2 regions of the Nocardia sp. NPDC051052 genome follow, and region 1 is predicted to be linked to the other one. Evidence: riboswitches for the same ligand, from Rfam matches in the RefSeq annotation. Region 1 holds a riboswitch; the other holds the start of a gene.

Region 1 (8,463 bases):
GGAAAAGTCCACAAATGTCTCTCCCTCCAGTTCGTCCAGCCGCACGGAGCGCCGTCCGGCGAGCGGGTGGGCGGCCGGGACGAGCAGGCGCATCGGGAAGGACTTCAGTTCGGTCAGCCGGAGCTTGCGGCCGAAGGGGCCTGGCTCGGAAAGGATTGCCAGATCCACCTCCCCGGCAACCACGGCGGCGGCGAGTTCCCGGGAGCCGCCGGGGCGGTGGCTCAACCGCAGCCGCACCTCGGGGTGCTCGGCGTGCATCCGGCCGAGCACGGTGGGCAGGTCGAGCCAGGGCACCGAGGACATCAGCCCCAACCGGACTTCCCCGCCGACCGTGCCGCGGACACCGTCGATCGCGTCGGTCGCCGCGCGCACGCTGTCCAGGATCGCCTGTGCCCGAGGCAGCAGGACGGCCCCGGCTTCGGTCAGTGCTACCTCGCGGGAGGTGCGTCGAAGGATCTCGATGCGGAGTTCCCGTTCCAGCGTCTTGATGGCGGCGGACACCGCTGATTGGACCACGTGCAGTCGCGATGCCGCCCTGGTGAAACTGCGTTCTTCGGCGACGGCGACGAAGTACTCGAGGTGCCTGAGATCCATCGGCCAACTATCTCATCGAGTGATAGTTGATAGCAGAATGAATCGTTGGACGTGCATGTTCGCAGCCTCGACCATGGAGTCGGCGGGGCCAGACCGACCGCCGCGATTCCTCGGGAAAGAGCGCATGCGAATGACTGTGTCCATCGACCACCGGGAAAAGTCGGCGGCCTCCGCCGAACAGCCGGACTCTGGCAAACACAACATCGGCTTCTGGGTGGTGACCGTGGCGTTCTGCGCGGCCGTGGCCTTCTCGATGGTGCCGACGCCGCTCTATCCGCTCTACGCCGAGCAACTCGGCTTGTCTTCGTTGACGCTCACCATTATTTTCGCCGTCTACGGCGCGGGCGTCATCTTCAGCCTGTGCGCCGTCGGGCACGTGTCGGATTGGATCGGCAGGCGGCGAGTGCTCACCATCGCGATCTCCGTGGAGGTGCTGGCCGCCGTCGTCTTCCTCCTGCCGCCGCAGCTGCCCCTGCTGATCGCAGGCCGGTTGATCACCGGATTGGGCGTCGGCGCGATCACCGCGACCGCGACCGCGTACCTGCACGAACTACACGTGCTCGCCCGACCGCGCGACGGCGTGCGACGCTTCGAAATCGCCTCGCCCGCAGCCAATATCGGCGGACTCGGGGTTGGCGCGCTGGTCGCGGGCGTGCTCACCCAGTGGGCGCCGTGGCCGCTGCGGACCTCGTTCGTGGTTTTCGCGGTGTTCCTGGTCCTGGTGATCGCGGCCTTGGTCTGGTTCGTCCCGGAAACTGTGTCCGTGCCGCGGTCGCTACGCCCGGCGTACCGCCCGCAGCGCGTGTCTGTCATCGGATCCAGGCTCGGCTGGGTCGTCGCGGCGGGCAGCATCTTCGCCGCGTTCGCGGCATTCGGCCTGTTCGCTTCGCTGGCCCCCGTTTTCCTGGCCGGGACGCTGGGGCAGTCCTCGCGATTTTTGGCGGGTGCCGTGGTGTTCCTGGTGTTCGGCAGCGCGCCCGTCGCTCAGCACGCGGCCATGGCGTTACCGGTGCTGCCCCGTCTCGTGGCGGGACTGATCGGCACCATCATCGGATCGGGCGTCTTGGTGGCCGCCGTGCTCCAAGGCAATCTTGTGCTGTTCTTGGCGGCCGGCGTGTTGAGCGGAGCCGGAGCCGGCGTCCTTATCCAATCCGCCGTCGCACGTACCGTGCGTGCCGCCGCTCCGGCGAAACGCGGCGAGGCGGCCGCCGGACTCTTCCTCATCGGCAACGCCGGTTTGATCATTCCGGTGATCGGCATGGGCGTCGCAACACAATTCGTCGACACCCGCATCGCGATGGCCGGCTTCGCGGGCGCCCTCATCGCCCTGCTTGTCTGTGTCGCCGTGGGCACCCGCGGCATGCGCGATGCCGCGGCGCGGTGACCGGCACCGGACTTCCACCGTAAAGCAATAAAAGGGAGACCATGGCAATCGAGGTGACCACGGGGCATTCCGGCGCAACCTACCGCGTAGCCGACATCGATCTCACCCGGATGGGTTACGGCGCAATGCAGCTCGCCGGTCCCGGCACGTTCGGACCACCCAGGGATCGCGACGGCGCGATCGCTGTGCTGCGCGCAGCAGTCGAACTCGGGATCACCCACATCGACACCGCCGACTTCTACGGTCCGCACCTCACCAACGAGATCATCCGCGAGGCGCTGTGGCCTTATCCGGAGCAGGTCCACATCGTCACGAAGGTCGGCGTGCGCCGGGACGAGCACGGTGGCTGGCCGCACACCCACACCCCGGCAGAACTGCGCGAGGAGGTGCACGACAACCTGCGTCGTCTCGGCCTCGAGACGCTCGACATCGTCAACCTGCGCTTCGACGAAGAAGCCGACTTCGGTCCCGGCGCCATCGCCGAGCAGTACGGCGCCTTGGCGGAATTGCGGCAGCAGGGCCTGATCCGGCACCTCGGGCTTTCGGCGGTCGATGCGGAGCAGATCGCCGAAGCGCGCTGTCGCGCCCGTCGTGTGCGTCCAGAATCCCTACAACCTCGCCCTGTGAGCCGACGATGATCTCGTCGACGATCTCGCTCGCCTCGGCATTGCTTACGTGCCCTACTACCCGCTCAGCGGCCTCTCGCCCACGCAGTCGCGGACGTTGGCTTCGGTAGCCGCGCGGGTGAACGCCGGTCCGATGGCCGTCGCGTTGGCGTGGCTGCTGCAGCGGTCACCCAACATCTTGCTCATCCCCGGTACCTCCTCGGTCCAGCACCTGCGCGACAACGTCGCCGCAGCGGATCTGGTTCTCCCCGAGGGCGCACTCGCTGACCTCGATGCGATCGGAGGTGGGCCGGGACGTCCTTGATCCGAAAGTCCTCCCCAGCATCACCAGCTCGACCCATCGGACCCGGCGGTATCGAACGTATGTTCGATACACTAGAGCTGAGTAGGTGCCGGACGAGAGCGAGGGGTTATGCGTGAGTCGTCCTCGGGTCTGTTGAAGTTGCTGGTCAACGAGGTTGCGGTGCGGCACGGGTATGGGTGTGCGGAATCCGACGGGGAGTTCGTGCTCTCGGGCCGTGGGGCCGGTCGGATCGTGCTGCCCTGTACTCGGTTGGAGCGGCGGGTTGCGCGCGCGCCACGACAGCTGTGGGCGACGCTTGTCGGCGATCGGTTGGATATGCAGATCGCCGACCTGGCCGCCGGGCATCTCGATGTGTCTCGGCTGGAGTCCGTGCGCACGCTGCTGCGGACCAGGCTCTGCTCGGCGCGCACGAAAGGGCTGATCAACGATGTGCGGCGATTGGTCGCCCCCGGGCTGCTGCAGCGGGTGCTGATCGACTTCGGCGACATCGTGACGCCGGTGACCTACGCCAACGCGAAGCGTTGGGGCGCAACGGAATCCGATCTGTTCGAGATCGCCGAGCGCAACACCCGCGCGGACGGCGGGCTCGATCTGCTGGCCACCGAGATCGATGGCATGGACGACGCCGACATCCACATGCTCTACGGTGCGTCCGATTTCGTCACCGCCCACGTGCGCTGGCTCGACGACTATCCGGTGGTCGGGCCCTGGGGCGCGCTGCTCGTCATCCCGGGCCACACCCACCTGCTTGTCCACCCGATCACCGGGCCGACCGTTCTCGCGGGCACCAGCCTGCTCGCCCAGCTGCTGGTGGCGGGGGAGGCCGAGTCCAGGCCGGTCAGCCGCTCGATCTACTGGTGGCGCAACCGCATCACCGTCGATATCGCCGCAACCATCCGCGGCAGCGGCGACCGGATGGCAGTCGTCCCCGCCGGTCCGCTCGAGTCACTGCTCGAGATCATGCGCGGGGATTGAAACGACCGGTTCCCGCACGCATGGGGGTGCGGGAACCGGATTCGTTGCTGGACAGTCGAACTGGGGCTACGTGACGATCGGCAGATAGACCGAGTTGCCGCTGTCGGCGAACTCGGCCGACTTCTCCGCCATCCCGGCCTCGATCGCCGCCACGTCGGTGAGCTGGTTGCGCTCGGCGTACTCACGGACGTCCGCGGAGATGCGCATCGAGCAGAACTTCGGCCCGCACATGGAGCAGAAGTGCGCGGTCTTGGCGGGCTCGGCGGGCATGGTTTCGTCGTGGTATTCCCTGGCCGTGTCCGGATCCAGCGACAGCGCGAACTGATCGCGCCAGCGGAATTCGAAACGCGCCTTGGACAATTCGTTGTCCCGGTCCTGCGCGTGCGGGTGTCCCTTGGCCAGGTCGGCGGCGTGCGCGGCGATCTTGTAGGTGATCACGCCGACCTTGACGTCGTCCCGATTGGGCAGCCCGAGATGTTCCTTCGGGGTGACGTAGCACAGCATCGCCGTGCCCGCCTGCGCGATGATCGCGGCGCCGATGGCCGAGGTGATGTGGTCATACGCCGGCGCGATATCGGTGGCGAGCGGGCCGAGGGTGTAGAACGGTGCCTCCTCGCACAGCTCCTCCTCGAGCCGCACGTTCTCCACGATCTTGTGCATCGGCACGTGCCCGGGGCCCTCGATCATCACCTGCACGCCATGGGATTTCGCGATCTTCGTCAGCTCGCCGAGGGTGCGCAACTCGGCGAACTGTGCCTCGTCGTTGGCGTCGGCGATGGAGCCGGGCCGCAGGCCGTCACCCAGCGAGAAGGTCACGTCGTACTTCGCCAGGATCTCGCACAGCTCCGCGAAGTGGGTGTACAGGAACGATTCCTGATGATGCGCCAAACACCAAGCGGCCATGATGGATCCGCCGCGCGAGACGATGCCGGTGACCCGCTTGGCGGTCAGCGGCACATAGCGCAGCAGCACGCCCGCGTGCACGGTCATGTAGTCCACGCCCTGCTCGCACTGCTCGATCACGGTGTCGCGGTAGATCTCCCAGGTGAGCAGGGTCGGATCGCCGTTTACCTTCTCCAGCGCCTGGTAGATCGGCACGGTGCCGACCGGGACGGGCGAGTTGCGCAGGATCCACTCGCGGGTCTCGTGGATGTTCTTGCCGGTGGACAGGTCCATGATGGTGTCGGCGCCCCAGCGGGTAGCCCACACCATCTTCTCGACCTCCTCGGCGATCGAGGACGAGACGGCCGAGTTGCCGATGTTCGCGTTGATCTTCACCAGGAACTTCTTGCCGATAATGGTCGGCTCTAGCTCCGGATGCTTGTGGTTGGCGGGAATCACCGCGCGACCGAGGGCGACCTCGTCGCGCACCAGCTCGGGTGTCACCCCCTCGCGGGCGGCGATGAAGCGCATCTCGGGTGTGATGATGCCCTGCCTGGCCCAGGCCAATTGGGTCGGCGGGCCACCGGCGGACGCCGCATCGAACACTGCCTCGGGCTTGGTCCAGGTATCGCGTAATTTCGGTAGGCCCGACTCCAGGTCGATCTGGGCTGTGTCGTCGGTGTACGGGCCGGAGGTGTCGTAGACGTCGAAATGCTCGCCGTTCGTCAGATTGACCCGACGGACCGGAATGCGCAGCCCGTCTACCTCGGTGTAGTGCTTGACACTGCCTTCGATGGGTCCGGTGGTGACGGTATCGATGATCTCGGAGCCGTCGCTGGACGTAGCAGTAGCCATGTTGTTCCTCCCTACGCCGGCATTACCCGGTCAGGTTCATACGGTCGACGGCCCTAGCCGTCCTCTCAGCCCGCTGGTGCGAGCCCCCGTTGGCGGTGTGAAATTTTCCAGGCCCGACAGTACCTGGATGTCCTGAGGATCGCCCCATGATCGGACGAGCTCGCCCATGACACGAAAAAGCCTGGCCCTCGACCGGGGTTCCGGTCGAGGGCCAGGCACTGGTGCGGAACTCAGCGTTCGCGTGGGCCGATCGGGAATCCCAGCGCGCCGAAGGTGGCGTTCAGGTTGATCTCGATCTGGGTGAGCAGGGCGTTGAAGTCGGCCAGCATGGACACCACGTTGTCGGTGCGGCAGCCGAACTGGTCGGGTGCGTTCGGCGCGAGCCGCGACTTCAGCCAGTTGAGCGTGTCGGCCATGCCGAGCGACGGCAGGCTCAGATGCTCGCTGAGATGGTCGCGCTTGTAGATGACGGACGCGCCGCCCGCACACCACTGCTGATCCAGCCGATCATTGGTCCACACCGGCACCGCCTCGTCGAAGACGCCTTGGTACAGGAAGATCGGCGCGGTGGGGATGTTGCGGCCGAGCACCGTCTGCGCGAAGGTTTCCTTGATCTCGGGCACCTGCAGGAAGTCCGGAATCGGAATGGTCAGCAGGCGCCCGTAGTCGACGAACATCTGGGTGACCGCGTTGCGCGGCAGGCAGGTTCGCTCGGTCCGATCCATCAGCGCCTGCCCCTCGGGCGTCAGGTACCGATCGGCCGCCTCCTTGAACTTGGGGTACGCCTTGCGCAGCGAGGAGATGCCGATGCCGATCAGCGACGAGAACATCGACCCGTTGACGTGCAGCAGCGACACCACATCCGAGGTCGGCGCGCCGAGGGCGACGCCCTTGACGTTCAGTTCTGGTGCGTAGGTCGGCTGCATTTCGGCCGCCCAGCCCGAACCCATGCCGCCGCCGGAGTAACCCCACATGGCGACCGGGGTGTTGGTGCCGTCCAGGCCAAGCGGCTGGAATCCCTCGGCGGCGCGGATGCCGTCGAGGGTCATGTAGCCGGGTTCCTTCGGCACCGTGAGGTGACCGTCGAGCCCCTCGTAGTCCGGCACCGAGATCGCCCAGCCCTGGCTGATCAGCCCGGCGATCGCGATCAGTTCGCTTTGCGAGTGGATGCCCTCGAGACCCGCCAGGCCCGAACCTTGTTGCAGCACATACGAAGGCGAGCAATCGTTGCTGGCGCTGTCGTAGTAGAACTGCAGCGAAACCAGTGGACGGGAGCGGTTCGGATCCGCGCCCGCGGGCAGGATGACCGTGGTGACGGCGACGGTGGGCTGTTCGTTGAGATCGGTGCTGCGGTAGAGCAACTGCCAGGAACGCACGTTCAGCGGCAGCGCGGTCAGCACCGCCAGGTGCACCTCCCGCGATCGGAGAATCGCGCCGGGCGCCTGGGTCTCGAATCCTTCGGGGGGTTGGTAGAACGAGTCATCGTGCGGGAGTGGCATTGCGGCGGCCGGCGCGGCGTCGACCGCGCCGGTCAGCAGCACGGTGGCCATGGCGAACGCCATCGTCACCAACACGGCCACCGCACGTATTCCGGTCCGCGGGCGGCCGGTCGGATCACCAGTGATCACTGACACGTATGCGTCCTTCCTCATCAAGGTGACAGCGATTACAACACGAGAACGTGTTATCAACAAGAGCTCTTTCTATAAGTCATCGAGCTATGGTCGAGGGATGACCCGCAGCAAATCCGCCGCGCGGCCTGCCGAGGGTCCGGCTCGCCGCCGGATCCGTGGACTCGACGCCGAACAGCGCAGCGCACAGCGGCGCAATCAACTCCTCGACGCGGCCACCGAACTGTTTGCCGAGCACAGCTATTCGGGAACATCGATCGAGCAGATCTGCCAGCGCGCGTATGTCGGAACCAAAGGGTTCTACGACCATTTCGACAGCAAGGAAGCGTGCTATATCGCGCTGCTCCAACAGCTCACCGCGCAGATCCAGCAACGGGTGATCACGGGTGCCGCCGCGGCCGCCGAGCTGGCCTGGCCGCAGCGCGCCGCGCCGGTGCTCGCGGCGTTCGTGCACGCCATCGCCGACGATCCGCGCTTGGCGAAGGTGACTTTCGGTGAGGCGGGCGGTATTTCGCCGACGGTCGAGCGGATCCGCCGCAGCAACCGGCGCTGGTCGGCGGCCTTCCTGGATCGGGAGTGGTCCGGCGAACCCGCCGGCGATGCCGGGGTGCAGCGGGCGCGGCTCGCCTTGGCGCTGGCCACCATCGGCGGCATGTTCGAGCTCGTCGCGGACTGGCTGCACCATCACGACGACGGCGGAACTCCGGACGGCAAGGACATGCTCATCGAGGATCTGAAGGGTTTCCTCGCCGTGGTCTACGCAGGCCGGGGAGCCACTGCGGGGCAATAGATTTCAGAAACGAAACGAGTCGGGCCGATGGTTGTCGACCCGACTCGAGTCGGTGTGTAGCCCTTGATCAGTGTGGCGCTGTCAACGTGGGCGCGCGGGCTGGATGCGGCCCCTGACCTCACCGAGGCCGATGCGCCGCACGTCGGGGCCCGGTGCGGACGCGGTGATGACCACCTCGTCGCCGTCCTCCAGGAAAGTGCGCTGCTGACCGTTCACCAACATGGGTTCGCTTCCGCCCCAGGAGAGCTCGATGAACGAGCCACGCTGATCCGGCTCCGGGCCGGAGATGGTGCCGGAGGCGTACAGGTCGCCGGTGCGGGTGACGGCACCGTTCGCGGTGAGGTGTGCCAGCATCTGCGCGGGCGACCAGTACATGCGGGAGAAGGGCGGATGCGACACCGCGTCCCCGTTCCAGGAGACCG
Region 2 (8,463 bases), on a different contig from region 1:
TGCGCGAGGCCGCGGCCGACCACGGCATGACCAGTGCGGCGCCGGACGATCTCGGCAGCTGGGCGAATGCCGACTGGCTCCAGCTGCGCCTGGCGAGTGTGTGCCTGCACCCGTCCCAGCAGCTCGCCTGAGCCCCTGACACGACGCGTCCGCCGCAGGCCATAGCCCACGGCGGACGCGTTTGTTCGTTGCCTAGCTGCGCTCGCCCGGGTCGCGGTAGCCCATGTACTCGCCGGACTGCTCGTACGAGCCGCCACCCTGCATCGCGCCCTGATCCCACTGCTGCGCGTGCTGGCCGCGCGAGGCCTGCTGATCCATCCATAGCTGCTCACGCGAGGCATCTTCCCGGCCGCGCGAGTACGCCTCGGCGTGCCCCTTGACCGCGGGCATCTCCTCTTCCAGCCCGCTCAGCCAGTTCTCCCAGCGCTGCTGCATCGGCCGAACCATGCCGCCGCCGACGCCGACCACCAGGATGCCGCCGATGGTGGCGAGCACGGTGATCAGGATCGGCATGGTGACCGACATGGCCACCCCGATCTGGTTCAGCGCGGCGACGATGCCGACACCCCAGATGAACACCGCGGCGATCCGGCCGATCATCGCGCCGTAGGACAGGCCGCCGAGCATGTTGCCGACCAGGTCACGCACCGCGGAGGCGATCGCACCGGCGATCACCACGATGATGATCGCGACCGCGGCCTTCGGCAGCCAGGAGACGATGCCGTCGAGCAGATCGCTCACCGGGTTCGGGCCGAAGACGCCGAAGCCGAGCTGCAGGGCGATCAACAGGATCGCGTAGTAGGCGAGCTTCGCCAGCAGGTCGGAGGCGTCGTAGCGGCTGCGCGACATCATCTGCTTGAGGCCGCCGCGCTCGACGAGGCGGTCGAAGCCGAGCCGGTCGAGCACCTTGTCCACGATCGTCGAAACGACCTTCGCGACGATCCAGCCGATGAGCAGGATGACGATGAATCCGGCGAGCTTGGGCACGAACGTGGCCACCGAACTCCACGCGTCCGAGAACCCCTTCTGGAAATCGATAGCCAAACTGGAGGTGTACATGCCCATCCCTTCGCTATCCGATTAAGCCAGGGCGGTTTGCCGAGGCTGCTTCAACGCCGGTTATACCCCGGCCGCATAACTCGAACCTTCCATTTGCAGATAATTTGCCACATTGCGGCTTTCGGCGCGACCGCTCGTCCGATCCGTTACCAGAGGCCGTACTCTCGATTCCGGCCACCGCCGACTGGTCGGTCTTCCTCACCACCCGTCCCACCGCGATGAGGAGAAGATTGTTACGACCTGTCATCGCTGTGCCATCTCGATGTCACCGACACGCCGAGGTACGCGGCGCACCCTTGACTCGGATTCGGCATCAGGGCAATGCCTCCCGCCTGACGTCACCCGGAGGTGCACGATGAAGACCTTGTCAGCCGCTGAAACGAGTCACCGGCCGCTAGGAGCCCGCGATGTTCGTGCGTGATCGCGCGCTGCCCGCCACCGGAGGTACCGCCCGGTCGCTGCCGGATCAACGCGAGCTGGTCGCCGCTTTCGGCAGCCGCGACGGCGAGACGACCGCCGAGCATCCGCTGATCGGCTGGGCCCGCAGGCTGGCCACCCTGCATCGGCAGCGCCACGGCAATCCGCTCGCGGCCGCCGGAATAGATTGCCACCGTGCGGAATTGGTTGCCGCCATCGATACCTGGGTGGCCACCCAGCTGCCCCGTCGCAGCTGCACCGAACACCTACGTACCGGCTCCCTCGGTGCCACCATCGATCGTATGGCCGCGGCCCACGCGCACGCCAGCCACCTGCTGCATACCGCCGAGAAAGTTTCCGACGTCCGGGTGCACGCGGCGTGGTATCGGCTCGCCTCGCTGGCGGATGAGTGGACGGATCTGATTGTGGGGGCGGTTCGGAAAGCGTAGTGGTGCACTGGTGTCGGCCTGCACGGACAATCTTCACGTCGAATGGGGACAATAACCGGTCACCGGCCGGATATTGTCCGCGCAGGCCGGGTCAGACCGCTAACTCGGGTTCTCGCATCGACAATTGCCGCGCCGAGAACCACCGCATTCCCTTGGCCAGCAACGGCAGCATCAGCACCATCAGCAGCAGGCGCATGCTCTGCACGCAGGTGATCAGCGGCAGGTTGGCGTCCATCGACTCGGCGGTGGCCAGCACGGCGTTGATGCCGCCCGGCGTGGTGGCCAGGTAGATGTCGGACAGCTCGAGGTCGACGAAGGTGGCGACCGCGAAGGCGAGGCCCGCGACGATGGCGGACAGCGCGACGATGGTGACCGTCATGCCGGGGATCATCCGTGCCATCTCGCGGACAACGGTTCTGGTGAAGCGGGTGCCGACCTCGAAGCCGATGAGCACGAACAGCAGGTCCTTGAACAGGTTCGTCGGCGCGTACCCGTGGCTGACGCCGAGGGCGGTGAGCACCGCGGTCATCAGCATCGGCCCGATCAGCGCCGGGCTCGGCAGGCCGAGCCGCTTGCCGAGCTTGGTGCCGACGACGCAGAGCATGATCGCGATGGACAAACCGGCGACCTGGTCGCCGCGCCCGACGATCATCCAGAACGGCAGATCAGGATTGGTGACCGAGGCGCCCAACGTCGCGTGCCCGCTACTCAGGCTGTCGCCGCTGTTGTTCAGCAGCGCGCCGAGGGCGGGTGCGCTCACGGCGACCAGCGCGACCCGCAGGTACTGCATGAACGCCACCTGGCGTGGATCGGCGTCCATATCGTCGGCCACCGCCACCACCGCCGCGGAACCGCCCGCCAGCAGGCCGAGCGTCGCGGTCGGCAGTTCCACGTGGGCGAAGCGGGCGAACACCACCGCGACCACCAAGCTGATCAACAGGGTCGCCACCGTCACCGCGAGCACCGGGATCAACGCCAGCCCGATACTCGACAGCAACGAGATCTCCAGATAGCTGCCCATCAGCACACCGAGCATGGACTGCACGCCGCACGACAGCTGCCGGGGCATCGGCGCGGGCAACTTTCCGGCCAATGCGAGGGCGCCGCCGACGACGATCGCGAGAATCATCTGCGGCGCGGGAAAATTCACCCGATCGAGCAACTCGGCCCCGGCAAGCACCGAGGTAAGCAGAGCTACCCAACCGATCACTTGCCTCCGAGTCATACCTCGTAATCCTGGCCCTAGTCGGTGAACAGACCGTTACAACTCCGTTATCGCGGTTAACGACCGGTGTGATCCCGGCCGCAGCGCACCAATCCCCAGTTCAGAACGGACATTTCCTAAGCCCCGCGCTGGTTCGTACTCTGTCCCGAGCTCCACGATACCGAGTCGAGCGAACCCGCAGCTCGCAGCTGTTCACCTGCTGTTGCCGTGCGGATCGCACAGACCGCCGAACCGCCACGTGTACTATTCGCCCGAACCACCCCCACCGCGGGAGCTCGGGCAAGGCCGGGCTGAGAGGGCGGACCCCAGCGCTTCGCCGACCGCATGAACCTGTCCGGGTAATGCCGGCGTAGGAAGAGCGTTTCGGGCATGTCTTCACCGACCCTGCACAACTCCGATCGGCACGAGGCCCCCTTCACCCTCGACGAACCCGCCCCGAAGGTGCTGTCGTTCTGGGATCAGAGCGCATTCTGGGCAAATCTGGGCGTCAGCCTCATCGCCTTCTCCGGCGCGTATACCGTGCTCGCGCCGAATTCCGACGGCGCACCGCGGATCTCCATTTCCGCGGGCATCCTCGCGATGATCGTCGGGACGGTCGTCGGCGGCCTGATGCTCGGCTTGGCCGCCGTGCCCGGCGCGAAGACCGGTAAACCGGCGATGGTCCTGTTGCGCGGCCTGTTCGGCGCGAAACTCAGTTATCTGCCAACCGTTTTGAACATCGCCCAGCTGATCGGCTGGGGCACCTTCGAATTGATCGTCATCGGTGACGCCGCCGACGAGCTGTTCGGCGGCGGCCCGCACTGGCTCTACGTGGTGGCCGCCGGCGTGCTCACCACGGTCCTGACGATCTGGCCGCTCGGCTCGGTGCGGATGCTGCGCCGGTTCGTCACGGTCGGCGTGGTGATCGCGCTGATCTGGTTCTACATCCAGTTCTTCCGGACCGGCCTGCCCGATCTGTCGGCCAACCCCGGCCCGCACGGCAGCGGCCCGTTCGGCGCGGACTGGAACCTCTTCTGGATCGCCACCGACGCGGCACTCGCGGTGTCGATCTCCTGGGTGCCGGTCGCGGCCGACTACACCCGGCATTCGCGCAGCACCGGCACCGCGTTCGGCGCGGCGAGCGGGGCCTATGCGATCACCCAGATCGTGGCCTACACGCTCGGCCTGTTCGCGCTGGCCCGCGCCACCGGTGACGGCCAGTACTCGCCGTTCCTGCAGGTCAGCCTCGGTGGATTGTTCTTCTTCGTCTTCGTGTTGCGCGAGGCCGACCAGTCCTTCGCCAATGTGTACTCCACCGCCGTCTCCATCCAGAATCTCGCGCCGCGGATCGACCGGCGGATCCTGTCGATCGGCCTCGGCCTGCTGATCACGCTGCTGGCGCTGCAGCTGAACATGGCCAACTACTTCGGTTTCCTCGGCCTGATCGGTTCGGTGTTCGTGCCGCTGCTCGGCGTGCTCGTCGCCGACTTCTTCCTGCGCGCGAAGGGCGAGTGGAACACCTCCGACGACGCCCCGCCGCGCTGGGGCATGATCATCGCCTGGCTGACCGGGCTCTCGGTCTATCAGCTCATCAATCCTGGCGACGCCGGCGTGTGGACCGACTTCTGGGTGCACGCGCAGGAGCAGCTGCACTTCACCAAGCAGGCGTGGATGAGTGCGTCACTGCTGTCGTTCCTCGCCGCGTTGGTGGTCGCGTGGGCGGCCGGGCAGGTCGCGACACTGCGACAAGATCGGGTAGCGAGCGGCGCAGCCGACTAGCTGCTGCCACGATGGAGGGATGGGCGAGGTCCGGATCGGCACGTCAGGATGGGTGTATCCGCCTTGGCGTGGTGTCTTCTATCCCAACGGCGTGACGCAGAAGCGTGAGCTCGCGTACCTGTCGCAGCAGCTGAACAGCGTCGAGATCAACGGCTCGTTCTACGCGCTGCAGCGCCCGTCGAGCTATCAGAACTGGGCGAGTCAGACGCCGGACGATTTCGTATTCGCGGTGAAGGGCAGCCGATTCATCACGCACATGAAGCGGTTGCGCGATGGCGACGAACTACTGGCGAACTTCCTCGCCTCCGGACTGCTCGCTCTCGGCCCCAAACTCGGCCCGATCCTCTGGCAGCTGCCGCCGAACTTCCAGTTCGATTCCGAGGTGCTGGCGGCCTTCTTCGGGCACCTCCCCCGCACCACCACGCAGGCCGCGGAAATAGCGAAACGGCATGACCATCGGGTGGATCCGGCCTATGTGACCACCGATGCCGACCGTCCGCTGCGGCACGCGTTGGAGATCCGGCATCCCAGCTTCGTCACGCCCGAATTCACCGACCTGCTGACCAAGCACCAGATCGCGCTCGTAATCGCCGACGCCGCAGGCAAATTCCCGTTGATCGAGGAGGTCACCGCGGACTTCGTCTACATCCGGCTGCACGGTCATGACGAGTTATACGTCAGCGGCTACACCGACGAGGGCCTCGACATGTGGGCCGAGAAAATCCGCACCTGGTCCACCGACCACGACGTCTACTGCTACTTCGACAACGACGCCAAGGTCATGGCCCCACGCGACGCCCGATCACTGCGCGCCCGTCTCGAATAGCCGGGGCCCACCCGGACCCCGACCGACATTCCTCGACAACAGATCTCGTGAGCACATGGGTAACTCACCGGGGACACGCTGTCCCTGCCCACCGCCGCACCGCCGGCCGCCGACGTCGAGCGCCGCGCACCTAGATCTGGCCCGGAGCGGCGGATGAGCTCAGTGCCCGAACGTGCCTACGCTCAGGAAGCCGAGCAGATCGTGGCGAGTGATGACGCCGACCGGCTTGCCCTCCTCTACGACCATCAGCGCGTCGGTGTCCGACAGCGCCTTGGTCGCGGCGGAGATCGGTTCGCCCGCGCCGATCAGCGGGAACGACGGGCTCATGTGCTTGCCGACCGAATCGGTCAGGTGCGCACGCCCTTCGAACACCGCCGAGAGCAGGTCGCGCTCCGAGACGCTGCCCGCGACCTCGCCTGCCATCACCGGCGGCTCCGCGCCGACCACCGGCATCTGCGAAACCCCGTACTCGCGCAGGATTTCGATGGCGTCGCGCAGCGTCTCCGACGGGTGGGTGTGCACCAGGTCGGGCAGCTCGCCGGACTTGCCGCGCAACACGTCACCGACCAACGGTTCCACGGTGCTGCCGTCGAGGCGCTCGCGCAGGAAGCCGTAGGAGCTCATCCACTGGTCGTTGAAGATCTTCGACAGGTAGCCGCGGCCGCCGTCCGGCAGCAGCACCACCACGACCGCGTCCGGTTCCCGCTTGGCGATCTCGATGGCCGCGACCACCGCCATCCCGCAGGAGCCGCCGACCAGCAGGCCCTCCTCCCGAGCCAGGCGCCTGGTCATGTCGAAGGAGTCCGCGTCGGAGACGGCGATGATCTCGTCCGGGATCGCCGGGTCGTAGGCGGACGGCCAGAAGTCTTCGCCGACGCCCTCGACCAGGTACGGCCGTCCGGTGCCGCCGGAGTACACCGAGCCCTCCGGGTCGGCGCCGATGATCTTGACCTTGCCGCCGGACACCTCCTTGAGGTATCGGCCGACGCCGGTGATGGTGCCGCCGGTGCCGACACCCGCGACGAAGTGGGTGACCGTGCCGTCGGTGTCGCGCCAGATCTCCGGACCGGTCGTCTCGTAGTGGCTGTCCGGGCCGCCCGGGTTGGAGTACTGATCCGGCTTCCACGCGCCGTCGATCTCGCCGACCAGACGGTTGGAGACGCTGTAGTAGCTGGCCGGGTCCTCCGGTGCAACGGCGGTCGGGCACACCACAACCTCGGCGCCGTACGCGCGCAGCACGTTGCGCTTGTCCTCGCTGACCTTGTCGGGGCAGACGAAGACGCAGTGGTAACCGCGCTGCTGAGCGACCAGCGCGAGGCCGACGCCGGTGTTGCCCGAGGTGGGTTCGACGATGGTGCCACCGGGCCGTAACTGCCCGGACTTCTCGGCCGCGTCGATCATCTTCACCGCGATCCGGTCCTTGGAGCTACCACCCGGATTCAGGTATTCGATCTTGGCCGCTACCAGTCCGGTATTCGGTCCTACAACAGAGTTCAACCGGACCAGCGGCGTATTGCCGATGAGGTCCACGACATGGTCGGCGATGCGCATGCGCCCCATAGTTCCAGATGGACCCGGTGTGAGTTGGCGCACGCCACGCGCAAGCCCGTCTGGCCTGACAAACCGGGAATCGGGCAACCACCCATTTAGGATCCGAACCATGAAGCAGCCGAACATCGCCAGGGCCGGCGTTGTGCTGGCCGGAGCGGCGCTGGCCGCCCTGGTCGGACCGGGCGCGCAGGCGAACGCAGTCACCATCGAATTCCCTCAGGTGGTCACCATGGCGCACGGTGGCCTGTGCGGGACAACCGTCCGGACCTGGGCCGATGTCAGCCCCGCCTGGCCGGGCGGGGCCATCCTCAACATGCGTGCGCTGCCGGTCGTCGGCATCGGCGAGGGCGACTATCCACTGGCCCCGCTGTGTGAGGTGCACACCATAGTGGACTGGCGCAACACCACCACCGGCGCTGTCGGCAGGTACGAGGACACGATCGTCACGGGCCTCTACGGCAGCGTCCAGTACGCGCTGTTCCAGGACACCGGTCCGGGCCATGTCGAGGTCACCGTCACCACCGACGCGGCGAGCATTCCGGCGCACGGCTGGTTCGACGTTCCCGCTCCCGCTGCCCCGCCTGTATAAAGTCGGTACATTTTCTTTTGTGAGCGCACCACGCATCGGCTGGCGTACCGCCGCGGTGACCGGTGCCGCAACAGTCCTGGCCGGTTCCGGCGCCGGCACCGCATGGTGGGCGACCTCTCGACTGTTGATGGCGCAGGCCGGCGCGGCGCGTGGCGTCATCGGCCGCGACACCTCGAAACCCCCTGAAGCGGACGGTATCTACACGGCGGGCTGCCTGGAACCGGAACCTTGGCGTTCCGGTAAGCACGCGGATCTTCACCTGATGGTTTTCGGCGATTCCACCGCGGCCGGGGTCGGCTGTCTGGTCGCCGACGAAGTGCCCGGCGTGCGCCTGGCTCGCGGCCTCGCCCTCGCCACCGAGCAGCGAATCCGATTGAGCACCAAGGCGATCTCCGGCGCCACCTCCAAGGGCCTGTCCGGTCAGGTGGACGCGATGTTCGTGGCGGGTCCACCGCCGGACGCCGCGATCATCCTCATCGGCGCCAACGACATCACCAAGAAGCACTCGGTCCGCGCCTCCGCCCGCAGGCTGGCCGCCGCGGTCGCCCGGCTGAGCATGGCCGACAGCGTCGTGGTGGTCGGCACCTGC

What was found. Region 1 has a riboswitch for thiamine pyrophosphate ahead of thiC (phosphomethylpyrimidine synthase ThiC). Riboswitches for the same ligand answer to the same signal wherever they lie in the genome.
Region 2: another riboswitch for thiamine pyrophosphate. It lies ahead of ACIBCN_RS25510 (purine-cytosine permease family protein); the one in region 1 lies ahead of thiC (phosphomethylpyrimidine synthase ThiC).

What each region holds. Positions count from the first base shown of each region.
Region 1 is NZ_JBITFL010000010.1:265,613-274,075, reverse strand. Features, by position in the region: gene ACIBCN_RS31920 (LysR family transcriptional regulator) at 1-594, opposite strand, end outside; gene ACIBCN_RS31915 (MFS transporter) at 725-1,978, shown strand; gene ACIBCN_RS31910 (aldo/keto reductase) at 2,020-2,616, shown strand; gene ACIBCN_RS31905 (aldo/keto reductase) at 2,654-2,908, shown strand; gene ACIBCN_RS31900 (hypothetical protein) at 3,017-3,883, shown strand; gene thiC (phosphomethylpyrimidine synthase ThiC) at 3,950-5,620, opposite strand; TPP riboswitch at 5,612-5,720, opposite strand; gene ACIBCN_RS31890 (lipase family protein) at 5,851-7,254, opposite strand; gene ACIBCN_RS31885 (TetR/AcrR family transcriptional regulator) at 7,352-8,041, shown strand; gene fahA (fumarylacetoacetase) at 8,123-8,463, opposite strand, start outside.
Region 2 is NZ_JBITFL010000007.1:232,959-241,421, forward strand. Features, by position in the region: gene ACIBCN_RS25490 (DUF6401 family natural product biosynthesis protein) at 1-131, shown strand, start outside; gene ACIBCN_RS25495 (hypothetical protein) at 193-1,059, opposite strand; gene ACIBCN_RS25500 (DUF4254 domain-containing protein) at 1,467-1,925, shown strand; gene ACIBCN_RS25505 (AbrB family transcriptional regulator) at 2,017-3,150, opposite strand; TPP riboswitch at 3,408-3,523, shown strand; gene ACIBCN_RS25510 (purine-cytosine permease family protein) at 3,520-4,908, shown strand; gene ACIBCN_RS25515 (DUF72 domain-containing protein) at 4,928-5,734, shown strand; gene ACIBCN_RS25520 (cystathionine beta-synthase) at 5,894-7,285, opposite strand; gene ACIBCN_RS25525 (hypothetical protein) at 7,395-7,874, shown strand; gene ACIBCN_RS25530 (SGNH/GDSL hydrolase family protein) at 7,894-8,463, shown strand, end outside.